DNA from 4 places in the Providencia sp. 6390 genome. Region 3 is predicted to be linked to each of the others. Evidence: predicted binding sites of a transcription regulator. Region 3 holds the regulator's gene; each other region holds the start of a gene.
The links. The regulator PurR, encoded in region 3, represses purine synthesis genes. The targets are predictions, from matches to a motif close to CANGCAAACGTTTGCNTG.
Positions count from the first base shown of each region.

Region 1: purE (5-(carboxyamino)imidazole ribonucleotide mutase) is a predicted target of PurR. The motif match lies at 1,001-1,018, and genes of this name have one in related genera.
Region 2: purT (formate-dependent phosphoribosylglycinamide formyltransferase) is a predicted target of PurR. The motif match lies at 838-855, and genes of this name have one in related genera.
Region 4: glyA (serine hydroxymethyltransferase) is a predicted target of PurR. The motif match lies at 1,147-1,164, and genes of this name have one in related genera.

Region 1 is NZ_JBYVYL010000003.1:211,050-213,251, reverse strand. Features, by position in the region: gene purK (5-(carboxyamino)imidazole ribonucleotide synthase) at 1-403, opposite strand, end outside; gene purE (5-(carboxyamino)imidazole ribonucleotide mutase) at 400-918, opposite strand; gene lpxH (UDP-2,3-diacylglucosamine diphosphatase) at 1,058-1,789, opposite strand; gene ppiB (peptidylprolyl isomerase B) at 1,801-2,202, opposite strand, start outside.
Region 2 is NZ_JBYVYL010000003.1:327,910-330,111, reverse strand. Features, by position in the region: gene rarD (EamA family transporter RarD) at 1-805, shown strand, start outside; gene purT (formate-dependent phosphoribosylglycinamide formyltransferase) at 906-2,084, shown strand.
Region 3 is NZ_JBYVYL010000004.1:322,791-324,992, reverse strand. Features, by position in the region: gene sodB (superoxide dismutase [Fe]) at 1-3, shown strand, start outside; gene cydH (cytochrome bd-I oxidase subunit CydH) at 77-160, opposite strand; gene purR (HTH-type transcriptional repressor PurR) at 431-1,456, shown strand; gene punR (DNA-binding transcriptional activator PunR) at 1,460-2,202, opposite strand, start outside.
Region 4 is NZ_JBYVYL010000001.1:160,264-162,465, forward strand. Features, by position in the region: gene hmpA (NO-inducible flavohemoprotein) at 1-917, opposite strand, end outside; gene glyA (serine hydroxymethyltransferase) at 1,270-2,202, shown strand, end outside.

The DNA of each region.
Region 1 (2,202 bases), on a different contig from region 3:
GAACTCGCCATTGGCCTCGTCCGTCATAACCGCCAGTTCTACGTTTAACGATCAAGAAATCACCGAGTGTGGCAAATAACTCAGGCCATTGTGTTTTTGACTCAAGTCTTGTCCATGGTGCAGTTGATAAATTCAATGAATCGAACAGGCTTTTTTGTGGAAATCTATCGGCTAAGCGCGGAAAGATATCACGGTTAATGAAAGCGTTATGGCGCTCTAACTCTTTCGTCAGAGGGGTTTCAGGCCAACGTTCAATTTCTGCGGTGATCACGCTTTGTTGATAGGGAACCGCTTCAGGCTCGGCATCTAAACCAACAGGGAATACCGCAATACCTAATGGCTCACCAGCTTGACGTAACATCCGACCGAGTTGACCATTGCCAAGGACGCAAACCGGTTTCATTGTGCCTCCCGAGGATCTGGGTTATTTAGCACATCGTTAGTTTGGGTTTCACGCCAAGTCGATAAGCGAGCAAAAATAGCTGCGTCAGTGGTTGCAAGGATTTGAGCCGCCAATAGCGCTGCATTTGCTGCACCTGCTTTACCAATTGCTAATGTACCAACAGGGATCCCTTTAGGCATTTGTACGATGGAGTAGAGGCTATCGACACCACTTAATGCAGCACTTTGTACAGGCACACCCAATACAGGTACTAACGTTTTTGCCGCTAACATACCCGGTAAGTGGGCTGCACCACCAGCACCTGCAATGATCACATTGAAGCCATTGCCTTTCGCTTGTTCAGCAAAGGAAAACAGTTTGTCTGGGGTACGGTGTGCGGAGACTATTTCAACGTGAAACGGCAATTGCAGCTCAGTTAAGACATCAGCGGCATGTTGCATGGTCGTCCAGTCACTTTTAGAACCCATAACAATGGCGATTTTTGCCGCAGATTGAGCAGGTACTTGGGCAGTCATGTGGTGTGATCCCTGTGGTTAATAAATTTTCACCGTGAGGTGGGAAAAATGAATTGGCCTGATCATATCATGGTAACTGAGTAAGGAAAACGTTTGCGTGGTTAAAAAGTCAGCAAACGAGAGAGGTTAGGATGATTATTTATGCGGATTGGAATGGGAAAAAAATTAAATCAATACCTTGTTCATTGATCACAAATGCAGAGCCCTCATGGTGCCATGCGCCTAAAACACCACGATAACATTGTTTATCACCTACAGAAACTTCATGAATGGCAGGGCGGTGAGTGTGCCCATGGATCATCCAATCTGCTTGATAGTGAGTTAATGCGTTAACAACCGCTTGCGGGTTCACATCCATAATCGATTCTGCTTTCATACTGCTGGCATATTGGCTGTTTTTACGCATTTTTTCAGCAATACGGCGACGAATAAATAAAGGTAGTGTTAGGAAAATTCGTTGGATCCACGGCGAGTGCACTTTTTTACGATAATCTTGATAGGCTTGGTCATCAATGCACAATGTATCACCATGCATGATAAGTACCCGCTTTCCATACAATTCAAGTAGGGTTTCTTGAGGCAAAATGGTCATGCCACATTGTTTGGCATAGCGTTTACCCAATAAAAAGTCACGATTACCATGAATAAAGTAGCAAGGAATTCCTCGCCCGCTGAGCATTTTTAAGCTGTCAGCGACTTGCTGGTGGAGCTCCGTTTTATCATCATCGCCAATCCAATAATTAAAAAAATCACCCAGTATATATAGGCTGTCAGCATGGATGGCTTGCTGATGAATAAAATTGATAAAACCGGCGGTGATCGCCGGTTCATCTTCACTCAAATGCAGATCTGCAATGATATAAGTGGACATATTGCGTCGAATTACTCGCTGATAGTCACTTTTTCGATCAGAACATCTTCACGTGGAACGTCTTGGTGGTAACCGCTGTTACCGGTTGAAACGCCTTTGATTTTGTCAACGACGTCCATACCTTCAACCACTTCTGCAAATACACAGTAACCCCAACCATCTGGGCGTTCTGAACGGAAGTTAAGGAAGTCGTTATCAACCACGTTGATGAAGAATTGTGCGGTTGCTGAATGTGGGTCGTTAGTACGTGCCATCGCTAGCGTACCACGTGTGTTTTTTAAGCCGTTGTTAGCTTCGTTTTTGATTTGTGCTTTTGTGTCTTTTTGCTTCATGCCTGGCTCAAAACCACCGCCTTGGATCATGAAACCATTAATAACACGGTGGAAAATGGTATTATCGTAAAAACCTTCACG
Region 2 (2,202 bases), on a different contig from region 3:
TTGGTCGATCCCTTTTTTGTTACTGATCCGTTCTATTATTAAAAACAAAACGTTGTGGAAGCAGGTTTGGGCTGATAAACGCTCTATTATGCTGTGTTTATTGAGCACATCGGTGATGGCTATCTCATGGGGAACTTTCACATATGCATTAACCCATGGTCAGGTGTTAGCGGCGAGTCTTGGCTACTTTATCAACCCGCTATTTTCGATTTTATTAGGTGTCGTATTTTTACATGAAAGGCTGGTAGCTGCTGAGAAAATGGCCGTGCTGCTGATTTTTTCAGGTGTGTTCTTTCAAATTTGGCAATATGGTGAATTGCCTGTGCTTGCTTTGGTCATGGGAAGTGCGTTTGCTGTTTATGGCCTGATCCGTAAATTTATTCGTTTTGATGTGATCACGTCTTTGTTTGTTGAAGCTGCATGGCTATTGCCAATTGCTTTGGTGATCACTGGCTGGCTATCAATGAATGGTTCTAGCGTCGTTGCTTCCAGTGATTGGCAGATTAAAATACTCTATATGCTTGCAGCACCTGTGACGATTATTCCGTTACTGTTTTTTACTGCGGCAATCAAGCGCACTACATTGACCGTGATCGGGCTGGCACAATATATCGAGCCGACCATTCAATTTTTACTGGCGGTGTTCTTATTTAATGAGTTATTCGATTGGGTGAAAGGTGTGAGTTTCTCATTGATTTGGCTAGGGTTACTATGTTGTGTGATTGCGTTACTGCATAAACGTTACACTGAATATCATAAACGTGTTCCTTATGTTACAGGTCGTGATAAAACCCCTCAATTATAGCCAGTAGCCAATATTGTCACTCCAGTATGGTTTAAGCAATCGTTTGCGTATATAATCAATTTTATTCAATTGGCGTCTTTGCATACAAAGGTTATCTATCATGAATCAACTAGGCACAGCACTTTGCCCTTCAGCAACAAAAGTCATGTTACTTGGCTCAGGGGAGCTCGGAAAAGAAGTGGCGATCGAGTGTCAACGATTGGGCATTGAAGTTATTGCAGTTGATCGTTATGACAACGCACCCGCAATGCATGTAGCCCACCGTAGCTATACCATTAATATGCTAGATGGCAATGCAATCCGCCAATTGGTCGATAAAGAAAAACCTGATTTTATCGTGCCTGAAATTGAAGCTATTGCGACCAAGACATTAGTGGAATTGGAACAACAAGGTCAAAAAGTGGTTCCTTCTGCAAATGCGGTTTATTTAACCATGAACCGTGAGGGGATCCGTCGGCTTGCGGCTGAAGAATTAAAATTGCCTACTTCAGATTATCGTTTTGTTGAAACTCAAGCCGATTTTATCGCAGCGGCTCATGAAATCGGCTTCCCGTGTATTGTGAAACCTGTTATGAGTTCATCAGGCAAAGGGCAAAGTGTTATTCGTCATGAAAATGAGCTTGAGTCTGCATGGCACTATTCACAAGAGGGTGGGCGTACAGGTCAAGGTCGCGTGATTGTGGAAAAAATGGTGCATTTTGATTTCGAAATCACCTTGTTGACCATCAGTGCCGCAGATGGCATTCACTTTTGTGCGCCAGTAGGGCACCGCCAAGAAAAAGGCGACTATCGTGAGTCATGGCAGCCTCAACAGATGAGTGAAACCGCATTAAAAAATGCTCAAGATTCAGCTGCTAAAATTGTCACTGCATTAGGCGGTTATGGTTTATTTGGTGTTGAACTGTTTGTGTGTGGCGATGAGATCATTTTTAATGAAGTTTCCCCGCGCCCACATGATACGGGTATGGTGACATTAATATCCCAAAATTTATCTGAATTTGCTTTGCATGTTCGGGCATTTCTCGGTTTTCCAATTGGCTGTATACGACAATATGGCCCAAGTGCTTCAGCGGTTATTTTGCCTGAATTGCATAGCAAGAATGTGGTTTTTGCCGACATCAAACAGGCTCTAGTCTCGGATATTCAATTACGTTTATTTGGTAAACCTGAAATTGCGGGAACGCGTCGTTTAGGCGTTGTTCTGGCAATCGCCGATTCGATTGATGATGCTTTGAATATGGCGAAAACAGCAGCCACAACAGTTAAGGTGGGTGGTTAGTTTTTTTGTATTTAAAATTAATTGGTTATTTAATTAGTAATAATTACTTGGGTGGTTGTATTATTAAATAATTAATTGCATATAAAAATAGCCCGCTTAATTAAGGCGGGCTGTTATA
Region 3 (2,202 bases):
TAATTGATTTTATCAACATCAAGGGCGAGCGATGCTCGCCCTTTGTGATCTTACCTTTGATGACTAAAAGGCAAAACTAAAAAATATGTACCGCAAATGCGATGATCACTGCCAAAGAACCTATTGCTGCCAATAATCCGAATTTAAAATCTGTATCCATGAGTTCCTCTCATCATAACGAACAGTTAACCCGCCATTTGACCCTATATTGTATAAGGTTAAATAAGTATGACATGACGATTTATAAAAACCAGTGTCTATATCACAGGTTATAACATCAATTATTTCTTTTGTTTTTGCGCTAGATCAGACAAAATCCATAACAAATCGCTAAATTATTGCCAGTTAAACGACTATGCCTCAATATGCTGGTAATTTTTAATAAGTATTCATAACAAGACCGATTATTGGTCAGGAGTTTTTTTCCCCCATGGCAACGATTAAAGATGTGGCGAAGCGCGCTAGTGTCTCCACCACAACCGTATCCCATGTAATTAATAAAACGCGCTTCGTAGCCGATGATACTAAGGCTGCTGTTTGGGCCGCGATAAAAGAACTCAACTATTCGCCAAGTGCTGTTGCTCGTAGTTTGAAAGTTAACCATACCAAATCGATTGGGTTACTTGCCACATCGAGCGAAGCCCCTTATTTCGCAGAAGTTATTGAGTCCGTGGAAAACAGTTGTTATGAAAAAGGTTACACCCTTATTCTTTGTAACTCACATAATAACTTAGGCAAACAACAAGCCTACCTGCAAATGCTTGCTCAAAAACGTGTTGATGGCCTTCTAGTAATGTGCTCTGAGTACCCAGAAAAACTCATTAATATGTTAGAGGATTACCGCAATATTCCAATGGTGGTCATGGATTGGGGAACATCACGCGGTGACTTTACTGATAGTATTATTGATAATTCATTTCATGGTGGCTACCTTGCAGGTCGGTATTTGATTGACCGAGGCCACCGAGATATCGGTGTGATCCCCGGTTCACTTGAACGAAACACCGGTATTGGTCGTCTCACTGGCTTCCAAAAAGCCATGGAAGAAGCCAAAGTCACTTTACGTGATGAGTGGATTGTTCAAGGGGATTTCGAGCCAGAATCAGGCTATAAAGCCATGATGCAGATCTTGAGTAATAAGCAAAAACCAACTGCTGTTTTTTGTGGCGGTGATATTATGGCTATGGGTGCTATTTGTGCTGCTGATGAGATGGGGCTGCGCGTTCCACAAGATATTTCGATCATTGGCTATGATAACGTACGTAATGCACGCTATTTTACCCCTGCTCTCACGACTATCCACCAACCAAAAGAACGCCTAGGCCAAATGGCTTTTACTATGCTACTCGACCGTATCGTCAATAAACGTGAAGATGCACAAACCATTGAAGTACACCCACGTTTAGTCGAGCGCCGTTCTGTAGCTGATGGGCCATATATCGATTATCGCCGCTAATTATTATGGCGCTAACCACTCAGCGTTGAGAGTTTCACTGTCGCCAAGGTATTCAAGCAACCAACTCAACGCTGGTGATGTATTCTTTTCAACCCACGTTAAGCAACAAGGGCTTGGCGGAAAAGGTTGCGACAGTTGTAGTGGAATCAATTTACCTTCTGCACAATAAGGAGCTGCTCGATGTTCAGGAACCATTCCAACACACAGTTCATTAACAAGGCAGGCCATGCCATCTTCCCAATAAGGCACGACAAGGCGACGCTGGTTATCTAACGCCCATGTATCTCTTTTGGGGAGGCTCCTTGAGGTGTCTTCAAGACATAAGCTTGGATAATCACGCATCTGGTCATCCGCTAGCTTCCCTTCAAATTGTGCTAATGGGTGATTCGGCGCGGCGACACACCACCATGACATAAACCCCATATCTCGAAAACTGTAACGTTCGCCAATAGGGGAAGCCCGCGTTGCACCAATTGCCACGTCAACACGACCATCCGCCAAAGCATCCCACACGCCATTAAAGACTTCAGGGTGAATATATAATTCAATATCAGGGAAATGACGATAAAAATCTAAGATCAATTGCTGCGTCCGCTGAGGTTTAACAATACAATCCACAGCTATGCTAAATTGCCCTCTCCAGCCATTTGCCGCCTGTTGGCACTGATGACGTGTCTGTGCCATTTTTTTGATAACTGAGCGACCTTGCTTGATAAATATCTCGCCTGCTTCCGTCAATATCACAT
Region 4 (2,202 bases), on a different contig from region 3:
TGATGGAACGCATGTACTGCACCATTTTCTGCTGCATGTAGCCAATTAATTTGTGCATCATGACCTTCTTGAGTTAATTGGTTAAGCATGCTTAACATTGGTGTTAAACCAACACCTGCAGAAATCAGCGTGACTGGTGTTTGATTGTCGACATCAATGAAAAAATCACCACAAGGTGGTGCCAATTGCACTATGTCGCCTTCATTGAGCTCACGGTGAATATAGCTAGAGACTGCGCCATCTTGTTCGCGTTTAACTGCGATACGATAGCTGTGACCATTCGGGGCGGTAGTGAGTGAGTATTGACGAATCTCTTGGTTAGCTAAGCTGTCATCATTGATGTAAATCGTAATGTATTGACCCGGACGATAATCTGCAACAGGTTGCCCATCAACAGGAACAAACTCGAAACTGGTGATCACATCACTTTGTGCTTGCTTAGAGGCAATGCGGAATTCACGCAGACCTTCCCACCCGCCTTTTTTATCGGCATTTTGGCGATAAATATCCGCTTCTCGGTTAATAAAAATATCCGCTAAAACGCCATAAGCTTTACCCCAAGCATCCAAGACTTCTTGACCAGGACTTAATAGCTCATCAATAGCTGCCAGTAAGTTTTCACCGACGATAGGATAATGTTCAGGTTTAATATTTAAACTTGCATGCTTTTGAGCAATTTTTTCAACTGCTGAAATTAAAGCTTCAGGGGTCTCAATATAGGTTGCGTAAGCACAAACCGCATTAAACAACGCTTCACGCTGTGATCCATTGTTTTGATGTGTCATGTTAAAAATATCTTTGAGTTCTGGATGCTGCTTAAACATTCTGTCATAGAAATGTGCAGTCAATTTAGGACCTGTTGCAGCAATGGCAGGGATAGTTGATTTAACAATAGCGATAGTTTGTTGGTCTAGCATGGCAGACTCCCTTGAAAATTATTCACTAGCAGATGAAATTTATAACATATATTTTAAATGCAACTTATAACTTTTAACTCACAATGTAAATAGCCTTATGAAAAAAAAGGTCTGAAAATAGAGTGTTCATGAGTATGAAGTCACAAAAGTAGCGTTTAATATCTTAACAATGTGAATATGACTGATTTTATTTTGCTGCAACTTACACTGATTTAGCATCAATAAAATATATGCAAACGTTTGCGTATATTTTTTGTTTAGGGCTATCACCTCGAACAAAAAGAGTTTACACTGTGTGTCATTGCATTAGTTTTGTTACCAACTTATTGAATAGCTGAGGCAGGAGAAGCGAATGTTAAAGCGTGAAATGAATATTGCAGATTATGATCCACAACTGTGGGAAGCAATGGAGCAGGAAGTTGTACGTCAAGAAGAACATATTGAATTAATAGCTTCAGAAAACTACACCAGCCCACGGGTGATGCAAGCTCAGGGATCTCAGCTAACAAATAAATATGCAGAAGGTTATCCGGGGAAACGTTATTACGGCGGCTGTGAATATGTTGATGTTGTTGAGCAATTAGCGATTGACCGTGCAAAAGAACTATTCGGTGCTGACTATGCTAACGTACAGCCGCATTCAGGCTCACAAGCTAATGCTGCTGTTTACATGGCATTACTGCAACCAGGTGATACCGTTTTAGGGATGAACCTTGCTCATGGTGGTCACTTAACTCACGGCTCACCAGTTAACTTCTCTGGTAAACTGTATAACATCGTGCCTTACGGTATTGATGAAAGCGGCAAAATCGACTACGACGATATCAAAGAACAAGCTTTAAAACACAAGCCTAAAATGATTATCGGCGGCTTCTCTGCTTATTCAGGTGTGGTTGATTGGGCTAAAATGCGTGAAATCGCAGATAGCATAAATGCTTACTTGTTCGTTGATATGGCACACGTTGCAGGTTTGATCGCAGCAGGTGTTTATCCAAACCCAGTTCCACATGCACATATCGTTACCACCACCACGCATAAAACACTAGCAGGTCCTCGTGGTGGTTTGATCCTTGCAAAAGGTGGCGATGAAGAGCTGTATAAAAAGCTGAACTCAGCGGTATTCCCAGGTTCTCAAGGTGGTCCGTTAATGCATGTTATTGCAGGTAAGGCGGTTGCACTGAAAGAAGCGATGGAGCCTGAATTTAAGGTTTATCAACAGCAAGTTGCTAAAAATGCGAAAGCGATGGTAGAAATTTTCCAACAACGCGGCTATAAAGTGGTGTCT